4 regions of the Peribacillus sp. JNUCC41 genome follow, and region 2 is predicted to be linked to each of the others. Evidence: riboswitches for the same ligand, from Rfam matches in the RefSeq annotation. Region 2 holds a riboswitch; each other region holds the start of a gene.
The links. Region 2 has a riboswitch for glycine ahead of JNUCC41_RS21670 (amino acid permease). Riboswitches for the same ligand answer to the same signal wherever they lie in the genome.

Region 1: linked by a shared signal. The riboswitch ahead of JNUCC41_RS01705 (amidohydrolase) and the one ahead of JNUCC41_RS21670 (amino acid permease) in region 2 are both predicted to bind glycine.
Region 3: linked by a shared signal. The riboswitch ahead of JNUCC41_RS12180 (amino acid permease) and the one ahead of JNUCC41_RS21670 (amino acid permease) in region 2 are both predicted to bind glycine.
Region 4: linked by a shared signal. The riboswitch ahead of gcvT (glycine cleavage system aminomethyltransferase GcvT) and the one ahead of JNUCC41_RS21670 (amino acid permease) in region 2 are both predicted to bind glycine.

What each region holds. Positions count from the first base shown of each region.
Region 1 is NZ_CP062163.1:353,978-359,046, forward strand. Features, by position in the region: gene JNUCC41_RS01700 (DNA translocase FtsK) at 1-2,002, opposite strand, end outside; gene JNUCC41_RS01705 (amidohydrolase) at 2,431-3,618, opposite strand; glycine riboswitch at 3,843-3,946, opposite strand; gene JNUCC41_RS01710 (DUF1444 domain-containing protein) at 4,103-4,909, opposite strand; gene JNUCC41_RS01715 (thioredoxin family protein) at 4,960-5,069, opposite strand, start outside.
Region 2 is NZ_CP062163.1:4,448,090-4,453,158, forward strand. Features, by position in the region: gene JNUCC41_RS21660 (amidohydrolase) at 906-2,093, shown strand; gene JNUCC41_RS21665 (hypothetical protein) at 2,462-2,698, shown strand; glycine riboswitch at 2,979-3,078, shown strand; glycine riboswitch at 3,082-3,138, shown strand; gene JNUCC41_RS21670 (amino acid permease) at 3,387-4,766, shown strand.
Region 3 is NZ_CP062163.1:2,488,293-2,493,361, reverse strand. Features, by position in the region: gene JNUCC41_RS12200 (FAD-binding oxidoreductase) at 1-136, opposite strand, end outside; gene JNUCC41_RS12195 (hypothetical protein) at 270-563, shown strand; gene JNUCC41_RS12190 (hypothetical protein) at 535-687, opposite strand; gene JNUCC41_RS12185 (amino acid permease) at 734-2,122, opposite strand; glycine riboswitch at 2,626-2,704, shown strand; gene JNUCC41_RS12180 (amino acid permease) at 2,911-4,254, shown strand; gene JNUCC41_RS12175 (DUF3311 domain-containing protein) at 4,541-4,741, shown strand; gene JNUCC41_RS12170 (sodium:solute symporter family protein) at 4,738-5,069, shown strand, end outside.
Region 4 is NZ_CP062163.1:5,361,452-5,366,520, forward strand. Features, by position in the region: gene gcvPA (aminomethyl-transferring glycine dehydrogenase subunit GcvPA) at 1-815, opposite strand, end outside; gene gcvT (glycine cleavage system aminomethyltransferase GcvT) at 833-1,939, opposite strand; glycine riboswitch at 2,080-2,163, opposite strand; glycine riboswitch at 2,167-2,254, opposite strand; gene JNUCC41_RS25895 (DEAD/DEAH box helicase) at 2,629-4,317, shown strand; gene JNUCC41_RS25900 (YqhG family protein) at 4,295-5,069, shown strand, end outside.

The DNA of each region.
Region 1 (5,069 bases), 1.4 Mb from region 2:
CGAGCTCGACCATTTTCGGATCAATCAAGAGTAATTTCAACTCCTGCGGCGTCGCTTTATACAGCAAGCTGACCAGCATCGTGTTGATACAGACACTTTTCCCCGATCCCGTTTGCCCGGCTATCAATCCATGCGGCATCTTTCTCAAATCCGTGATGATCGGCTGACCGGATATATCGAGTCCTAAAGCGACAGCAAGCGGTGATTCATGCTCTTGAAACTCAGTACTTTCCAAAACCTCACGCAAAAATACCGGTTTGCTTTTCCTGTTCGGAATCTCTATGCCAATTGTATGTTTACCGGGAATGGGCGCTTCCATCCGCATATCCTGTGCAGCAAGGCTTAATTTGATGTCATCCATCAGGTTCGTCACCTTATTCACCTTCACTCCCGGTTCCGGATGTACCTCGAAACGGGTTACTGCCGGTCCTTGAGTGACATTGACGACCTTTGCACGGACATTGAAATTTTTCAATGTCTCATCAAGTAATAAAGTCTGTTCCTCGAGCCACTCATCATCATGCACAGCATAAGTGGGAGGTGTCAGCAATTCGATATTCGGAAACACATAATATGGATTATCCTCCGCTTCCACGGAGCCATAAACTGCCGGGGTATCGCCCTGGCCACTTTCTGCTGCCGCCTCTGTATAAACTGCTTCTTGATACCCATTTCCAGAAAGGGGTTCCTGCTCCAAGAGCGGCCTAGAGACCGAACTGGAACCCATATTGGATTCAACTGTATTTTCAGGCTCGGCGGCGGTTTCCGAACCAGCCTTCGTGTCCAAAAAGGTTGATTTAATGATCGGAGTCCCCTCTTTCGGCATAACTCTGCCCTCCTCCTGTTTCCGTTCAGGAATGGCGGATGGTTTCGCTTGTCCTGCCTCCGTTTCAGCAGCATCATTCATTGGCCGCTTATCAGGTGAAGCTACTGCCCTTTCCGAATTAAGGCTTTTTTTTTCCGGCATCATCTTATCCATGAAGCTGTTTTTTTCCCGGTCTTGCTTAAGCATCATCACATTGAATGGGATATGTTTTTTCGGACGTTTAGACTGCCCTTCAGGTGTTGCCTCAGATGGATCTTCAGGCAGTGTCCCTTGACTGACGTAAGGTTGATTTGATTGTGCAGCAACCTCCTCCGGTACCGATATAGCTTCAGGCGGTGTGTCGTCGGCCTGTTCGATGATGGATACAGCGACTTCGCGTCCAAAATCGACCTGGTCCTGTTCAATAGCCTCTTTTTCCACCGCAGGCTCAATTATGTCAGGCTCGCTTACAGCTTCTTCTGGCAGAGACTCTATGGAATTCCTGCGAAAGAAAGCGGGTATCTCCGAATCTTCCCTTTTTTCTTCCGCTTTTTCCGGTATAAGAACGGATGGCTCTATCGTCATTTCCTCATGTGAAACTTCTTTTGGAATTTCAGGGATCGATACCGGAATCTCGATATCGGCTCCTTCTTTTTTAGGGATGGGCATTTTGCTTTCTAATTCATATTCGACAATTTCTTCAGATGGGACTATTTTTTTTTCCGGACGACGGAACCCATAAATGGGTGAAGGGATTTCCGTTGGGCGGAATGGAGTATTTGACGGGACTATTTTTGAGGTTTCCTCCCGGTCGAAACTTCTCCGTTTTGGTTCACTATCCCTTACAGGCCTTTTCGTTGTTTCCTTGGTCACATTTTTCCCCTGTTTGGGTTCATTTTCTTCCCTATTTCTTTCCCTTGGCTTTCTTTTATTCTGCTCCCGGTCTGGAATGAGCGGAAACTTGAACTGTCCTTTTGGATATTGAAACAGGATTTTCGTATCCGGGTCTGGGGTCTGGGACATTTTTTCCACTTTTTGATTGTAAACTTTTATTTCTTCTTTCTTTGACTTCGAAAGCTTTGAAAAATCCATTTTCTTTAATGTCTCTTCATCTAGCGGCTCATCTATAATTATTTCTTCGATTTCAATAATTTCCTCTGCTTGGAACCATTTTTTCATCTTATTTAGCCATTTCAAAACTATCACTCTTTCTACATCTGTAGTTATGTAACTAATTCTACCAGTTATTTTAAAAATATCGAGAAAATTTAAGCTGAATTGGGATTAGCATCTATTTTTTTATCGCATTCCTGCTAACTTAACGGAGTTCGCAGAACTCCTACCCTATTAAACCCCTTCTGGAATGAGATTAAACCTATCGATTGCGAATTAACATTAGCCCCTAGTCTACTATTTAAATAAAACACCGCTGTTAAATCGCGTTTACAAAGAGATTAAGTTTTCATGCAGCCTTGGAAGCAGACTGGCCAATTCATTGCAACATCCTTCATGAAACCGCCGGCGGCATTCAAATACATGCCGCAACCCATAAAACACCGTTCGTTAATACCGAACGGTGTTTTGTGGGTTTCTGCGTTTTTTTTGCAAACAAAGACCAAAGAAGACTATTTCCATTCATAAAAACTGCATACAACCTGCGCCACTGATTTGGAGGCAATCAAAAGGGCATCTTCATCAATGTCGAATTTAGGATGGTGATTGAAATAGGCCTTCTCCACTCCTTTCGGTTTACAGCCAATGTAAAAGAAGCAGCCAGGAATCTTTTCTGCATAATACGAAAAATCTTCCGAACCTGAGAAAACCGGAAATTCCACAACATTCTTAATATCATTGTCATTCATGCTTTCCAGGCTATTTTTCACGAATTCGGTCAGTTCAGGGTCATTATATAACGGAGGATAATCGGGCACATATGTAAGCTCGCACTGAACATCAAATTCCGTTTCTATCCCTTTAACGATCCGGTGGATTTCCTTATCGATCAGCTGCTGGGTCTCTGCCGTCATATAACGGACATCCCCTTCAATTTCTATACGATCTTTAATGACATTAAAGCTTCCCTTTCCATCGAAGGAGCCGATTGTGACTACTCCCATATCAAATGGATTCAAGCGACGGCTGATTACGGTTTGTATGGCTGTCACGAAATGGGCGCCTGCCACAATGGTATCATTAGCCATATGCGGGGAGGAACCATGGCCGCCTACACCCTTTATGGCTAATTTGAAATAGGTCCGTCCAGCCATCGAATAGCCGCTGCGATACCCGACGACCCCTGCTGGATGGGAAGGGAATAAATGGATTCCGAAGACAGCGTCCAGTTCATCCAAAACCCCTGATTCCATGATGCTCTTTGCTCCACCAGGAGGTGTTTCTTCTGCATGTTGATGAATTATTTTGATCGTACCTGATAGGGAATCTTTCAGCTCAATGATGCAGTCTGCCAATACCAATAAATAAGCGGTATGCCCATCGTGTCCGCAGGCATGCATGACACCTTCATTTTTTGAACGGAACGGAACCTCCGCTTCTTCTGTAATCGGCAGTGCATCGAAATCGGCACGGAGACCTATCGTTTTCCCTGGTTTCCCGCCTTCGATCGTCACGATGATCCCTAATCCATTTCCTGCATTCGTTTGAATCGATACATCTTTCCCGTTATAAAAATCAATGATATATTTTGCCGTTTTCTCTTCTTTGAAGGATAGCTCCGGATTCTCGTGTAAATGACGGCGGATTTGAACCATTTCCTCTTTACGGGCTTCCAGCATGTTCATTAATTTGCTTTTCAAATTCACGATCATTCTCCCCCATTATTTTAAGTTGATTGGCCTATTAGTAAGTTCCATGTTCGCTGCAAACCTTTTGTATGCATAAAGCCAATTAAAAAAGGACAGAGAAGGGTTGCGCAAACCTGCCGCTCCCTTCTCTGTCCTTTCACCTGAGAATTCAACTCCATTTTGGTCGTGGAGATTTCCCCGTTGGCGGCACACTTCCTGCGCGCTGTCCAGAGTTGCGTCCAGCTGCGGTTCCATTTACCTGAGAGATTTGCTCCAAGGGATATTTTTGGAACTTGCTCCTTCGGTGGCTCAATGCTTTGCACTCTCCCACAACGTTCACAAGCTCGTTCTATCGTTTTATTCCGTATTTTCAAAATATTACAATTTCATTATCACCGATAAAAAAATAAATATCAACTCTAAAAGTCATAAACTCTATTAAACTTTAAAAGGACCGATGTCAGATGCTGACACGGTCCTTTTATGATTCAATATATCATTGTTCACGCTTTTTGTTTTTACCCATAATGAAGATGGGCTCCAACTCATTTTCTTCGTAAAGAAATGATAGAGCCGTTATCGGAACATGCCCGCTGGCAAAGAAGCTCATCGCCATTTGCGCAAGAATATCATAGCCCGTATCATTCTTCACATCGGCAATGATGATGACATCCTGATGGGGAATGGCAACAGCCATGGTTCCCTCGATCTTGTCCTTCATTTCCCGAAGCCATGATTCATTCAGGATCCTGCTGGCATCATACCCATCATTCGTGTTCAAAAAATAAAATGCATTACCTGCAACGATATCCGACTTCATTTCAGTGGAGAGGGAACGGGCATTGAAAAGGGCAATTTCACGGATCCTGTCACCCTGCCAATTTTCCCGTTGAATCATCTTTTCATCTATAAGACGGTAGGTTTTCCCTAAATCAAGGGCATAAAAAATCCGGGTTTCAGCCGTATGCTCATCGAATAAAAATGGATTTCCTTCTTCCGATTCCATCGGAAAGGAGGTCGAGCGGATGACTGGGAAAATGAATTTCTCCTTGCCTTCCATGCTGTGTTCTCCCCCCATCACATTCAGGGCCTCTTCCACGTAATAGATAATTTCATCGATGGCCTTTTCCTGTACGTTTTCATAGTTAGCAAGTACAGGAGGCAACTCGATGGTGATTCCCTTCCCGGTCTTCACATTTTCCACCCGTAACGTATCTTGCTTGCTATCGAATTTGAATGTGCGATTTTCATCTTTTAAACGTTCTTTCAGGATATTTTTCAGCTTCGTGCTGTCCATTTTCATGACTGACCCTCCTCTTCATTGAAAAATCCCCAGCGAGAAGGGGAAATTAATTATAGTGATTGAATGAATTCCTCAATTTGTTCTTGCGTTTTGCGATCCTTGCTCACAAATCTGCCTAGCTCTTCACCATTATCATACGCGATGAAACTTGGTATGCCGA
Region 2 (5,069 bases):
TTTGTATTTTCGAAGTCAATATGAAAATATTTTTGTACGAAAAAGGAAAGCTCATTAGCATAAATCCTGAGCTGCAGGCGTAGTAGTTCATGATTATGAATTTCGCTGCCTTATGAACACCTGGATGACGATAAGAACTATCCAACAGTGTCCCTGTAGGCAATATCCCCAATAATGTCTCATTATATTTGAATAGTATTCTTATAATTAATTTAGAGGAAACAGTTAGAAGGCTATGAAGAAGCAGGAGAAAGGTATACGGGAAAAGACGTAATATCTTTTGCGAAGGTGCAATCGCAACTTCCATGTGGCGGAGGTGGATTTTCATTCTTTGCAATAATTGGTGTGTTTCTGCTGAAAGATAAACCAGAAAGGAAACGGTGCCTATAAATTCGATTACACTGACTTGATCATTTTTACCATTATAATGATTGCCCTGAATGTATTTATTAATTACGGAGCAGATTAGGATGGACAAGTCCGATTTCAATCGTCCTAATCGTTGCCACAATCATAGGAGTTATTGTTTTAATCGTTGAAAATAGCAATGATATCGTTCTGCTTGACTTTGCTGTATTTCAATAAGCCATATACAGGGGGCAAGCTCACTTGGCAGTGCATTCGGCGTCGCGATTTCTTCAGCTGCTGTTTACGGTGGAATAGCAGCAAATTGAAAGCTTGAAACAGTGGCTTCAATAGGGATTTTCGTAAACGTTATATTCGCTTTGCTTTCAATATCATCTATTATCTTTTTGGTGTAAAAGATACCGCTAAAACATCTAATGCTCCTAAAAAATCACCGGCTGGTACCAACCGGAACCCTATTGCAGAATAATTAGCTGTTGGAAATGTAAAGTGCCACATTTAACGGCGTTTTCAAAAAATGATGAAGGGATGAAGAGATTATGAGAAATGAATTAATGGAAATGCTACAATCCCGTACGGATGAAATGATTGAAATTCGTAGATACCTACATGAAAATCCCGAGCTTTCTTTTAAAGAAGAAAAGACAGCTCAATATATTATCGATTTTTATAAAGAAAAAGACGTAGAAGTTCAATCTAATGTTGGTAATGGATACGGAATTATCGTGACCATTAAAGGTGGAAAGCCTGGAAAAAACATCGGTCTTCGAGCTGATTTTGATGCGCTTCCAATTGTTGAAGAAACGGATGTAACCTTTAAATCAAAAAATGAAGGCGTTATGCATGCGTGTGGTCATGATGGCCATACAGCCTACTTGTTAGTCTTGGCGGATTGCCTCATTCAATTAAAAGCTGAAATTCCAGGTACAATCAAAATTATTCATCAGCATGCGGAAGAAGTTCCGCCAGGCGGGGCAAAGAGTATTGTAGAATCCGGCGTGATTGACGATTTAGATAATATATTTGGCATCCATTTGTTGCCAATGGATTCAGCAGGAGTTGTTGGTTATCACGCTGGATATTCTTTTAACGGCAGGGCTTATCTGAAATTAAAAATTCAAGGCAGAGGTGGACATGGTTCCTCACCACACCTAGCGAATGATGCCATTGTGGCTGGTGCTCATTTTGTTACAGCTGCTCAAACGATTATTAGCCGTCGATTAAGTCCATTTGATATTGGTGTGATTACTATTGGATCTTTTGATGGAAAAGGAACATTTAATATAATTAAAGACAGCGTAGAGCTTGAAGGCGATATCCGTTATATGACTGTTGAAACAAAAGAAAAAATTGAAAAGGAAGTTAAACGCCTTGTAAAAGGACTTGAAGAAGAGTTTGGAGTAACATGTGATCTTACATATACGAATGACTATCCACCTTTATATAATGATCCCGATCTAACAGGAAAGGTTGCTGAGTTTCTTAAGAATGCAAAGGATAAAGATATTAAAGAAGTAATGGAATTTCCAGCAATGCCGCCATCTGAAGACTTTGCTTACTATGCTGAAAAAATCCCTTCCTGCTTCTTTTACATTGCTTGTACACCTAAAGGAGTAGAAAAACCTTATTTTAATCATAATCCTAAATTTGATATCGATGAAGATGCCCTTCTCGTGGCAGCAAAAGCAGTAGGGTATGTTGTTTGTGGTTATTATGAGTTAGATTAAGGAAAAGAATAGAATCATTTGTAAGGTGTGGTTCAGATTACCACAGGATTTGCTGAATTAGATAAATTGAATTTTTATAAGGGTGTGTTTGGATCATCCTAAACATGCCCTTAAAATATTTCATTTTATCAAGGTAAGGTATAGAATGGATCATACTTTATGGATATGTTTTAAAAGAAGAGGCTAACCAAATTAGGGGCCTGGTTTGACGCTGGTAAAGTGAAATGGGAGATGGTTTCGTTAACACGTCAAGCATTGTGAAAATGAATGCGTGATGATAAATATAAACCGTATTGATCCAAATTATGTTATTCTATTTTTGTTTACAACAGTCCGTCTGAAAAACTGTAAAGGGGGTATAAGGCTTAATGGTTAAGGAAAAGAAAATCAAGCTAAAGAAGCCAAAGAAGTGGTGGGTATGGGTTCTAGCAATAGTCATCATTGCTAATATAGCAGGTGGTGGGGCTGAAGAAGAAGTTGAAGAGAAGGCTTCTGATACTGCTGAACTTAGGGAGGAAGCTCCTAGACAATCTTTACTGCTGCAAGGATTTTCGCGAGTCTCGAATTTTCTCTTTTTCCATACATTAATTATGTTAAAACTATAGACTTTATGACCTTTCCCATCTTTAAAATTCACCGTATTGTCAATCGGAAAAATGTAAAATTGTTTCGCTTATACATAAGCTTGTTTGGGATTCCTTGCGACATAGAAAAGCTGCTATAAGCTTGTTTTTTCGTAGCTAATAACTTCAAATTATACACTGTTCATAAAGTTCAAACTTGTCCATATTTAATTATCAGAAAATAGTGCCTTTTCAGATAATGATTGAAATATCCATTAAAACCCGATAATATACAACTAGTAGTACAACTCTATACCAGCGGATGAAGATTGTGGGAGAGACTAAACATTGTTTAGCACCGAAGGAGCAAACCCTAAAAAGCAGGGGACTAATCTCTCAGGTAAAAGGACTACAATTGGACGCGTCTCTGAAGAGAGCCATAGGCCACCGAAGGAGTTAAACTCTCAGGTAAAAGGACAGAGGAAGTTAGGAAAATCCCTATCTTTCCTCTGTCTTTTTTTGTACTTGGAAAGATAAAAAGAGAGGAGAGTGCATGGAGATATGTAGATAAATGAGTCTATCCTTAAACTATATCTAGCACCTGCCAAGAAAGCGCTTACACTGATAAGGCAGTCTCCCAGTATGCTAATAATACACACTAATTGAAGGACTGAACCTTTATAAGGGAAAAATTCCAAGTAGCCTATAAAAGTAGAAAGTGGGGAATCGTATGCAGGAACAAAAGTTGGATAGAGGGTTAAAAAACAGGCACGTACAACTCATAGCTATTGGTGGTGCAATCGGAACGGGATTATTTCTTGGAGCAGGAAAATCTATTCATTTAGCTGGACCATCAATTCTATTTGCTTACATGATTACAGGCATCATTTGTTTTTTAATCATGCGCGCACTTGGAGAACTACTCTTATCTAATTTGAACTTTCACTCCTTTGTTGACTTTGTAAGAGACTATTTAGGTAATATGGCAGCATTTGTAACCGGCTGGACATACTGGTTCTGCTGGATTTCAATCGCAATGGCCGACTTAACAGCAGTTGGACTTTATACTCAGTATTGGTTTCCTTCCGTACCGCAGTGGATGCCTGGATTAATTGCACTAGTCATTTTGCTATTTATGAATCTTGCAACCGTAAAACTTTTTGGCGAAATGGAATTCTGGTTCGCATTAATTAAGGTCATAGCTATTCTAGCATTAATTGTTATCGGTATTTTCATGATTATTAAAGGCTTTTCCACTGATTCAGGCGCAGCAAGTTTCACGAATCTATGGGGTCACGAGGGTATGTTCCCAAATGGAATAAATGGTTTTGTCCTCTCATTCCAGATGGTAGTGTTTGCGTTTGTGGGCATTGAACTTGTAGGACTTACAGCAGGTGAAACAGAAGATCCAGAAAAAGTTATCCCCAAGGCGATCAATAATATTCCTATTCGGATTATAATTTTCTACATTGGCGCACTTATTGTGATTATGAGTGTTTATCCGTGGAACGCAATCATCCCAACGGAAAGCCCATTCGTTCAAGTATTTGTGGCTGTAGGTATTGCTGGAGCTGCTGGTATCGTTAATTTTGTCGTCCTAACATCGGCTGCTTCGGCATGTAACAGCGCAATCTTCAGTACAAGCCGGATGGTATACTCACTTGCCAAAGATAAAAATGCACCTGTACCTTTTGCAAAACTTAATGACCGTAAAGTACCATCCAATGCATTGTTCTTTTCAACTGTTGTCATTTTAATTTCTGTTGTTTTGAATTATTTAATGCCTGAAGGAGTATTTACCTTGATTACAAGTATTTCTACCGTATGTTTCATCTTTATTTGGGGAATTACAGTCATCAGTCATTTGAAATACCGTAAAACAAGACCAGATCTAGTGAAAAAGAACAAATTTAAATTACCACTTTATCCAATTTCCAATTACTTGATCCTTGCTTTCCTGGCATTCGTCCTTGTTGTTCTTGCACTTGCGGACGACACTCGTGTTGCCTTATTCGTTACTCCTGTTTGGTTCATTCTGCTGATTGCGATTTATAAGATGCGCATAACGAAGGTGGATCAGGCGAATCAGAGAGAGGTAGCCGGGAATTAAGAGGCAAGAAATCCTTTGATTCTATTTGCTGTGTTTGTACAGATAGTTGCTGCTCCATTTTTTCCAACTCGGTGAGTAAAAAATCTGCCCGTTTTAAAAAGCCAAAGATATCTGGTTGATTCTATGATAATTCGAAATAAATATTTTAGAATAGTATTGTTAGCGCTTTCAAAAAGGCTTGACATAATTATTCTCAACAACTATTCTAAATGTACCAAATTGAATAAGCGGATGACAGTTGTGGGAGAGTGCAAAGCGACAAGCCACCGAAGGAGCAAGTTCCAAAAAGACCCTTGGAACAAA
Region 3 (5,069 bases), 2.0 Mb from region 2:
ACACATCATTGGCATTTTGACAAAACACAATAACCTTTGGGAATTTAGCAAAACTTAAGTTATTATTTATCCTGGCATGCTCATACTCAGCATCATTAGGTGTAACGATACGCCCGGTAAGCTTTGTTCTTTCCAAAAAGATGACCCCTTCCTCGGGTAAATATGTTACATCCTATGAAAAAACCTCGCAGAAAGATACATTCCCCCTGCTGACACTTCCTTGTAATGGTGTCAAACTAGCTCTACTCGTTATTTTTGAAGTTTTACTCATGAATTTCGCTGTTTTACTCGTGAATTCAACAGCTTTACTCGTGAATTCCACGGTTTTACTCGTGAATTCCGCTACTTTACTCGTGAATTCAACGGTTTTACTCGTGAATTCCGCTACTTTACTCGTGAATTCAACGGTTTTACTCGTGATTTCCGCTACTTTACTCGTGAATTCAACGGTTTTACTCGTGAATTCCAGCTTTACTCGTGAATTCAACGGTTTTACTCGTGAATTCCGCTACTTTACTCGTGAATTCAACGGTTTTACTCGTGAATTCCAGCTTTACTCGTGAATTCCGCTGCTTTACTCGTGAATTCAACGGTTTTACTCGTGAATTCCACTACTTTACTCGTGAATTCCACTACTTTACTCATGAATTCAACGGTTTTACTCGTGAATTCCACAATTGATCCCAAAAGACAAAAAGCCCTTCTCGAATTAAGAGAAGGGCTTTTTGTTATCTTATCCCGAAATCTCATCATCGGATTTAACATCCAATGGTATTCGCTTATCCATTTTCAGCATGTAATAGCTTGCTGCGACCAAGGCTAGGAAAACGATCCCGACAACCAAGGAAATCCTTGTGCTAGGATTGATCCACATACCGACCAGCACCATCAGTAAAAAGGCAATTGTCGCATAGTTACTGAAAGGGGCCAAAGGCATTTTGAACGGATGTTTCTCCATTTCAGCAGCATTCACCTTTCTGAATTTAAGCTCACTGATAAGTAAGACAAACCATGGAATCATCCCGGGCAATACACTCGCACTGTACACATAAAGGAATAATTGCGGCGGTGCAAGGTAATTCAGGATAACCCCGATGCCCAATCCCAAAAGTACAGCAATCGTGCAATATGCCGGCACTCCATTTTTAGATACTTTAGCAAAGGCTTTCGGAGCCTGGCCATTCAATGCCAGTGTATAAAGCATACGTCCTGCACTGAAAATCCCACTGTTGCATCCAGACATTGCCGCGGTGATTACGACGAAATTAATGATTCCTGCCGCAGCAGTGATACCTATTTTGGCAAAAGTTGAAACAAATGGACTGCCTAGGTCATCCAGTTGATCCCAAGGGAATACTGTCACGATGACGAATATAGCACCAATGTAGAAAATTAAAATGCGCCATATGATTGTTTGGATCGCTTTTGTTACGGTCTTCGTTGGATTTTTCGCTTCCCCGGCTGTTATGCCGATAAGCTCAACACCTTGATAGGAAGCCACGACTAGGGAGAGAGCGAAGAAGAATCCTGTCCACCCTCCAGTAAAGAAGCCGCCATTTGCCCAAAGATTCGATAATCCGATTGCATCCCCGCCATTCCCTATTCCAAAGAAGATAAGGCCAAGGCCGGCAATGATCATCAATATAATGGTTATGATTTTTATTAGCGCAAACCAAAATTCAAATTCCCCGAAGGATTTAACGGAAATGAGGTTTGCTGCCCCCAAGATGATCATGGCGACCACACCTGGTATCCAAGCAGGTAACTCCGGGAACCAATATTTCATATACAACCCAACCGCGATGATTTCGGACATTCCGACGATTACCCATTGAAACCAATTGCTCCAAGCAGTCATATAACCTGCCAAGGGATGTATATAGCTACTTGCAAAGGTTGCAAAAGAACCTGTAGTCGGTTCTAAATATAGCATCTCACCCATGGAACGCATGATGAAAAATATAAAAATACCTGCGATTGCATAAGCAAGCATAACAGAGGGCCCGGTCCATTTGATCGTGCTAGCAGAACCCATGAATAACCCGACCCCGATGGTTCCGCCTAAAGCTATCATTTGAATATGTCTTGATTCCAGCCCTCTCTTTAATTCCTTGTTCGACATGATTAACTCCCCCAGATGCAATATCGGTAATGCTTTTCCATCCTTGCCACGAACACTCTCTTTTAATTAGAAATGCTTTATCGTAATCAATATTACATAACACTTCTATTATGTTTTCTTATCTTATAATAGTAAATATTCTGTAAAAGTACAATTGTATTTTTGAAAAAAACAGTTACCAATAATATCTTGTCGACTTTTTAATTTAAAAATATCATTTTAAAAAAATGATATTCAGTATTTTATAATAGTGATAATTCAAAAAGAGTAGAAAACAATCACTTCTGCTTAAACCTTAAGTTAATACAGACCACCATTAAACTGCACATAATGCCTGTTTCATTTCAAAAAAATTTGTTGACCTTCTGAAAAATAGATGATAGAATTCCAATATTATTTTATAAGCATAATGAATGATCCAACAGTGGAAGATTAACACTGAAAGACATTTCTTCACAACCGCATACAAGCAAGCGATGAATGCTATGGATGACACTATAGCAGGAGCAGCTTCTGGAGAGACTGTACAAGATGCAGCGCCGAAGGATTCACAATCTCAGGCAAAAGGACAGAAGAGTAACGAATGATAGAATTGTTATTCTGAACCCTTTAAGAGATTGGTATTATCCAATCTCTTTTTTTATTGTCCAATTTGTGATGGACTTAAAACTACACTCTTGAAAACCAATGGAATAGGCAAGCAGGGCAAAAAATCACGCCCCTCTCTCCAAGTCCATGCAGGTTGAAATCATTCACTAACAAGACTACTAAAAACGGGGGCGCAAGAATTGGCTAAACAGGAATTAAAAAGAGATTTAAAAAATCGGCATGTACAACTGATTGCAATAGGAGGAACCATTGGCACCGGTTTATTTTTAGGATCCGGAAAAGCCATACAATTGGCTGGGCCTTCCATTATATTCTCCTATCTGATAATAGGGATTGCCTTGTTTTTTGTAATGAGGGCGCTGGGCGAATTGCTATTATCCAATGCGGGTTATGTATCATTCACTGAATTTGCAACCGAATATGTCGGTCCATGGGCTGGATTCGTGACAGGTTGGACATATTGGTTCTGTTGGATCATGACCGCAATGGCCGATATTATAGCTGTCGGTGTCTATATACAATATTGGTTCGATATCCCTCAATGGATTCCGGCTCTAATTTGCCTAGTCATTCTGTTAGGATTGAACCTATTGACAGTTAAGTTATTTGGCGAATTGGAATTCTGGTTTGCCATCATTAAAGTAATCACGATCATTACCTTGATCATCGTAGGAATCATTCTTTTGATCATCGGCTTCAATACCAATACCGGAACGGTTTCCGTAACGAACCTATGGAATCATGGGGGCTTGTTCCCCAATGGCATTTCCGGATTCCTATTATCTTTACAGTTGGTCGTATTCTCATTTGTCGGTGTCGAATTGGTCGGGGTCTCCGCAGCGGAAACGGCGAACCCGAGAAAGAACATTCCCTCTGCCATCAATAAAATCCCTGTCCGGATTTTACTTTTCTATGTTGGTGCCCTATTCGTCATTCTCTGTGTCAACCCATGGACACAACTTGATGCCTCGAGCAGCCCATTTGTAGAGGTCTTTGCGTTAATCGGCATTCCTGTCGCTGCAGGAATCATCAACTTCGTCGTGTTGACATCCGCTGCTTCTGCATGCAACAGCGGTTTATTTTCAACAAGCCGGATACTCTATACGTTAAGCAGGAATGGCGAAGCCCCTGCTAAACTGGAAAAATTAAATAAACAGGCTGTTCCAAGCAATGCCTTATTAACATCCACCATCGTTGTATCAATAGGGGCATTATTGAGCAAGCTGATACCGGAACAGGCGTTTACCGTGGTGACGACCATCAGTGCCATCTGTTTCATTTGGGTATGGAGCATCATCTTGATCTCCCATATTAAATATTCGAAAACAAGGCCTGATCTAAGAGCTCAATCGACTTTCAAGGCTCCTTTTACACCCTTTGTCAATTACGCCATTTTAGGATTATTCCTATTCATCCTTATTGTTATGCTATTCGCTGAAGCTACACGACTATCACTGCTCTTGACCCCAATCTGGTTCATACTCTTGGTGATACTCTATAACTATCGGAAAAAATATAACTAAAGGAAATAAAGCCTTGAATTCGATTCGAATTCAAGGCTTTATCCGTCCATGAAACAGATCAAGAATAGGCAATTGGCGTGTTTTTGCTAAAATATATCAGCTAATTGCATTAAATTTTATATCAAAATAGTGTAAGCTATTATATATCATCGGACCTTTTTAAAAGAAGGGAAATCCGTCTTGCATGAATTTTCCTTCCCGATTGCTTCACCCAGCCATCAGTGGCCTTGAAGAATAAACCCCATTGATGGACGTTTCACTTATTTAAAACGGAGGGGTTTGTTTAATGAAGATTATATATATCCTTACTCTAGTTCCTTTTATAGGCATACTAGGATTTCTACCTTTTGTTAATAAAATAGAACCATACGTATTAGGGATGCCTTTCAATATGTTCTGGATGGCTATGTGGGTGGTCCTTACCTCTGCCATATTGGGCATCATGTATAAACTGGATCCCAGGAATCGGGAAGGTGACCAGGAATGAATATTGCTCTCTTAATCATTTTAGCATTTTTACTTCTATCGATATTTTTAGGGATACGCTCTTCAAAAGGAAAAGATATGGACTTGGAACAATGGACGGTGGGCGGACGTGGTTTTGGTGCGATTTTCGTCTTTCTGCTGATGGCCGGTGAAATCTATACGACCTTCTCCTTCCTTGGCGGCAGCGGCTGGGCATATGGCAAGGGCGCACCCGCTCTATATGTTCTAATTTACATTACTTTGTCTTACGTATTATCCTATTGGCTCCTTCCGGAAATATGGAAATATGCCAAAGAAAATAAACTGATGTCCCAATCCGATTTCTTTGT
Region 4 (5,069 bases), 910 kb from region 2:
GCCGCTGGAATGCCGAATGGCTGGGCATCCCCCGTTACGATATCTGCACCGAGTGCTCCAGGGGATGTCAAAGCTCCCAATGCAAGCGGGTTACTGGAAACGATAAACGTGGACTTGACACCATGAATGATTTCCTCCATTTCTTTCAATGGCTCGATGCGGCCAAAAAAGTTCGGATATTGCACGATCACTCCTGCAATGTCATCATTCGCCAATTCCCTTAAAGCAGCTAAATCCGTCACACCGTCCTTATAAGGAATTTCGACCACTTCCACCCGTTGCCCTTTCGCATATGTCTTCACAACTTCCCTTGATTCAGGATGAACGGTTCCTGAAATGAGAATCTTCTTGCGCCGCGTCTGGCCAGAAGCAAGCATGGCTGCTTCGGCTAGTGCCGTCCCGCCATCATACATGGATGAGTTAGCTACATCCATTCCCGTCAATTCACATATCATCGTTTGATATTCGAAGATTGCCTGAAGCTCGCCCTGTGAAATTTCTGGCTGATACGGTGTATAAGCCGTATAAAACTCAGAACGGGATAAAACATGATCGACGATGACCGGTGCGTAATGATCATAGACACCCGCACCAAGGAAGGAAGCATAGCTTTTAAGGTCCGCATTCTTGGCAGCTAGCCTTGATAATTCTTTCATTAATGCAGGTTCCGATTTAGCAGGCTTAATATCGTATTCTCCTTGGAAACGAACGCTTTCAGGGATATCATTGAAAAGTTCTTGAGTAGAAGATACCCCTATCACTTCCAGCATTTCTTGTTTATCTTGCTCTGTCATGGGTAAATAACGATGTTTCATCTAATGACCATTCCCCTCTATTTACGTGGTTTTTTATAAAAAGGTGTTTGTATGATAACGGCTTTCAAACGCTTGGAACGGATTTCCACTTCTACTTCCGCATCCAGTACCGAAAATTCCTTATCGATAAGTACCAATCCCACGTTTTTCTTCAACGTGGGTGATTGGGTACCGGTCGTGACCTCACCAATGACTTTATCACCGCTGTAGATCTTATACCCATGACGCGGAATGCCACGGTCAATCATTTCAATTCCCACAAGCTTGCGGGGAGCTCCATTCTCCTTTTGCTCAGCAAGAACGGCTTTCCCGAAAAAATCCGCTTCCTTATCCACTTTCACTGCAAAACCAATACCGGCTTCTATCGGGGTGATGTCCGCTGAAAGCTCCTGCCCATAAAGCGGCAGTTTCGCTTCAAAACGCAGGGTATCACGAGCACCTAAACCAATCGGCTGAACCCCCTCTTCCTTTCCGGCTTCCATAATCGCCTTCCAAAGGGCAGGACCATTTTCACTGTCACTATATATCTCAAAACCATCTTCACCAGTGTATCCAGTACGGGATACCAGCGTGGAGATACCGTTAATCAGGACATTTTCCTTGAACTTGAAAAATCCAATTTCACTTAAGTCAGTATTTCCCGATAGTTTTTGTAATATCTTTTCTGCAGATGGTCCTTGAAGTGCCAGCTGTGTATAGTCACTCGATACATTCGTAATTTGGACATCTTCCGTTAAATTAGCTTGAAGCCAATTGAAATCTTTTTCTGTATTCGCTGCATTGACCACGAGCAGATAGTCGTCCTCTGCCCTTTTATACACGATAAGATCATCAACCGTGCCTCCGTTTTCATAACACATGGCGGTATATTGGGCACCGCCCTGCTGCAGCTTTGATATATCATTAGTGAGCATTTTCTGTAAAAAGGAAAGGCTCCCAGGACCCTTAACATCGACTTCCCCCATATGGGAAACATCGAATAACCCCGATTTTGTACGTACGGCTTCATGTTCGTCCTTGATACCCGAAAATTGGACAGGAAGTTCCCAGCCGCCAAAATCGATCGTTTTACCTCCGTATTCACGATAAACCTCGAATAGTGGTGTTCTTTTTAAATTGGTCAAAAAATGACCCCCTTCAGATTTTTTTTAAAATTAATTGGCTTCATTATCAAAAGCTTCTTGTCATTTCGCATCAGGTATATCCTGATTCATGCTGTGAAAAAAGCACAAAAAAGGACAGAGAAAGCCCATTTGAGCTTTTTCTCTGTCCTGAAACCTGAAAGTTTACCTATGTAATAGGTTTTCCCCTTTGGTGGCCGTCCCAAAACGGGCGGCGCTCTCCAGAGTTGCGTCCAATAAGAGTTCTTTTGCCTGAGAGATTCACTGCTAAGTTTGCTCCTTCGGCGCTACATCCGTAGTCTCTCCCCTTATCTTCACCCGCATATGAATGGTCTGCCAATGAAAGGAAGCGAAATAGCCCCAAGCATCGGTAAAACCTTTGAGCATCATCGAATGCATTCCCTGCCAATTCTCCTAAAACTTCAGAAACCGTTTGAGTGATCTCCTTCAGTAATCTTGGATAAATTAAGAGCCTATAGCCCATACTAAGAAAACGCGAACTGCAAAATCGATGTACAAAGATTCTTTGTAGCGTTTGGAAATTGAATTTTCTAAATATACTTATATCCTACCCTAAGAAACTTATCTCTGCAATATCTTTTGAAGATAAATATTTTTCTTACTTCACATACAAAATGTTCGGGTTTTGACCCTTTATTAAGGAAATTATGATTTAAGAGGGAGTTATTTCTATGAAAATCAATATATCCTTCAATTCTGAATGGAATGACGAGCTTCTGCAAAAAGTGGAAAATGACGGTCCATGGGGAAATTGGGAGCTTTATAAGCTGGCGGTTCAAATGGAGGAAAATCTTATTATCCCTGATTTTGAAGGTTTACAGGCGCCCAAACACCTTCCGCAGTTAACCCCGCTTCCCCATCAATTGGAAGCAGCAAAGCAAGTGGTGGAAAAGATGAATGGAAAGGCCATTTTAGCTGATGAGGTGGGGCTCGGAAAAACAATTGAAGCAGGCTTGATCCTAAAAGAGTATATGATTAGGGGCCTTGTAAAAAAAGTATTGATCCTTGTTCCAGCATCCCTTGTCACACAATGGGCGTTTGAATTGAATACCAAGTTTCATATACCGGCAGTCGTTCAGAGAAAAAGTTATGTTTGGGACTCCTGTGATGTGGTCATTTCATCCATCGATACAGCGAAACGCGCTCCGCATCGAGATATCATTTTCACTCAGGAATATGACTTCATCATTATTGATGAAGCTCATAAACTTAAAAATAATAAGACGAAGAACTATGAATTCGTCCAAAATCTGAAAAAGAAATTTTGTTTACTCCTTACAGCCACTCCGATTCAAAATAAAGTCGAGGAGATTTTTCACCTCGTTTCGTTATTGAAACCGGGCCACTTGGGAAATGCTTCGCTCTTTTCGGAAAAGTATAAAGGGAAAGGCCGCAACATCATTGAAGATGAACACCTAAAGGAACTGGTCAATACTGTCATGATTCGAAACCGGCGGGCCGATACTGGCATTGAATGGACAAAACGGCATGTGGAAACCATCACCATTGAATTTTCTCCAACGGAACAGGCATTGTATGATGCTGTTTCCAAATTCAAGCCTATTTCGGATGGATCAAAAGGAAGCGCATTTTCAGCTCTCACTCTCCAAAGGGAAGCATGCAGCAGCAGAGAGGCGGTCTTTTATACTTTAAAGAATATGAAAGAAAAGTATGATCAGCCTTCCCCTGACTTTTTGGCAAAGCTTGATGATTTATTTTCTAAAGTGAATGAAACAGTCCAGAACTCCAAGGCTGAAAAAGCTTTGGAACTGATCAAGAAAATTGATGACAAAGTGATTATCTTTACCGAATACCGGGCGACTCAGCTATATCTCCAATGGTACCTACAGCAGAATGGAATTTCTTCGGTTCCTTTTCGAGGCGGTTTTAAGCGAGGAAAGAAAGACTGGATGAGAGAATTATTCCAAAAGAATATACAGGTATTAATTGCAACAGAAGCTGGAGGGGAAGGGATAAACCTTCAGTTTTGCCATCACTTGATTAATTTTGACCTGCCATGGAACCCCATGAGGCTCGAACAGAGAATTGGACGGATTCACCGCCTTGGACAGGAAGAAGATGTGATGATTTATAACTTCGCCACGAAAAATACAGTAGAAGAACATATTCTGAAGTTATTATACGAAAAAATAAATTTATTTGAAAAAGTAATTGGAGAATTGGATGATATTCTAACCAAACTGGATATTAACAACATTGAAGAATATTTAATCGATGTGGTCGGCGAGTCCAAAACAGAGGGCGAAATGAAGATCAAGATGGATAATTTTTCATCATTAATCCAATTCGCTCAATCCATGAAGGAAGGTGATGTTCATGCAGCAACGGGAAATTCATGATTTTTTAAAAACTTACTTTAAGGCCAACGATTGTGAAATACTGGATAATGCGCCGACCCACCTTACAGTCCAATTGACGATTGAAATGGATAAAGAATTAATGAACAGACCCTTTTATTGGCATTATCTAGAAAAAACAGGTGGCGTTCCGAACCCAGCACAGATGACTTTCATTACCGATCCAGAACAGGCTCCATCCGATTTAAAGGGAGAAATGATTCATTTTGGCTCCCCACGCCTACATCAGATTATTCAATCAACCAAAAAGCTGGCAGGTTATACTAGACTTTTTGAGGATACTCCTCCACCAAAGGGCGGCGGAAATAATCCTTTGTTTCCTTGGCTGACCCTGAATGTGAAAATATCCTATCAATGCGACCGTAAAAAAGATACTTTCATGTCGATCGGATTGAATTTAATCTCGGGTGAAATCATGGAAGGGTTTCACCATCGGGTTTTACCTGTAAAGGTCACCCCAAAAATACCGGATTACTCCTTTACGCTTTCACCTTTAATCATGCCCAAGAGTGGATTGGCAAGACTGGATACATACATCAGGACCAGTTTCGAGGATGATGACCATTCCTGGGCGGAGGAAGCAATGCTGCGCTGGCAGAATGATTTGAATTTATTGGAGCATTTTTACAAGGATATGGACGAAAAAAGTGAGAGTTATTATACCGAGAAAGAAGCACTAAAAGCCCAATATGAACCCAACATCAGAATATCCATCATAAACGGAGGATTATTTT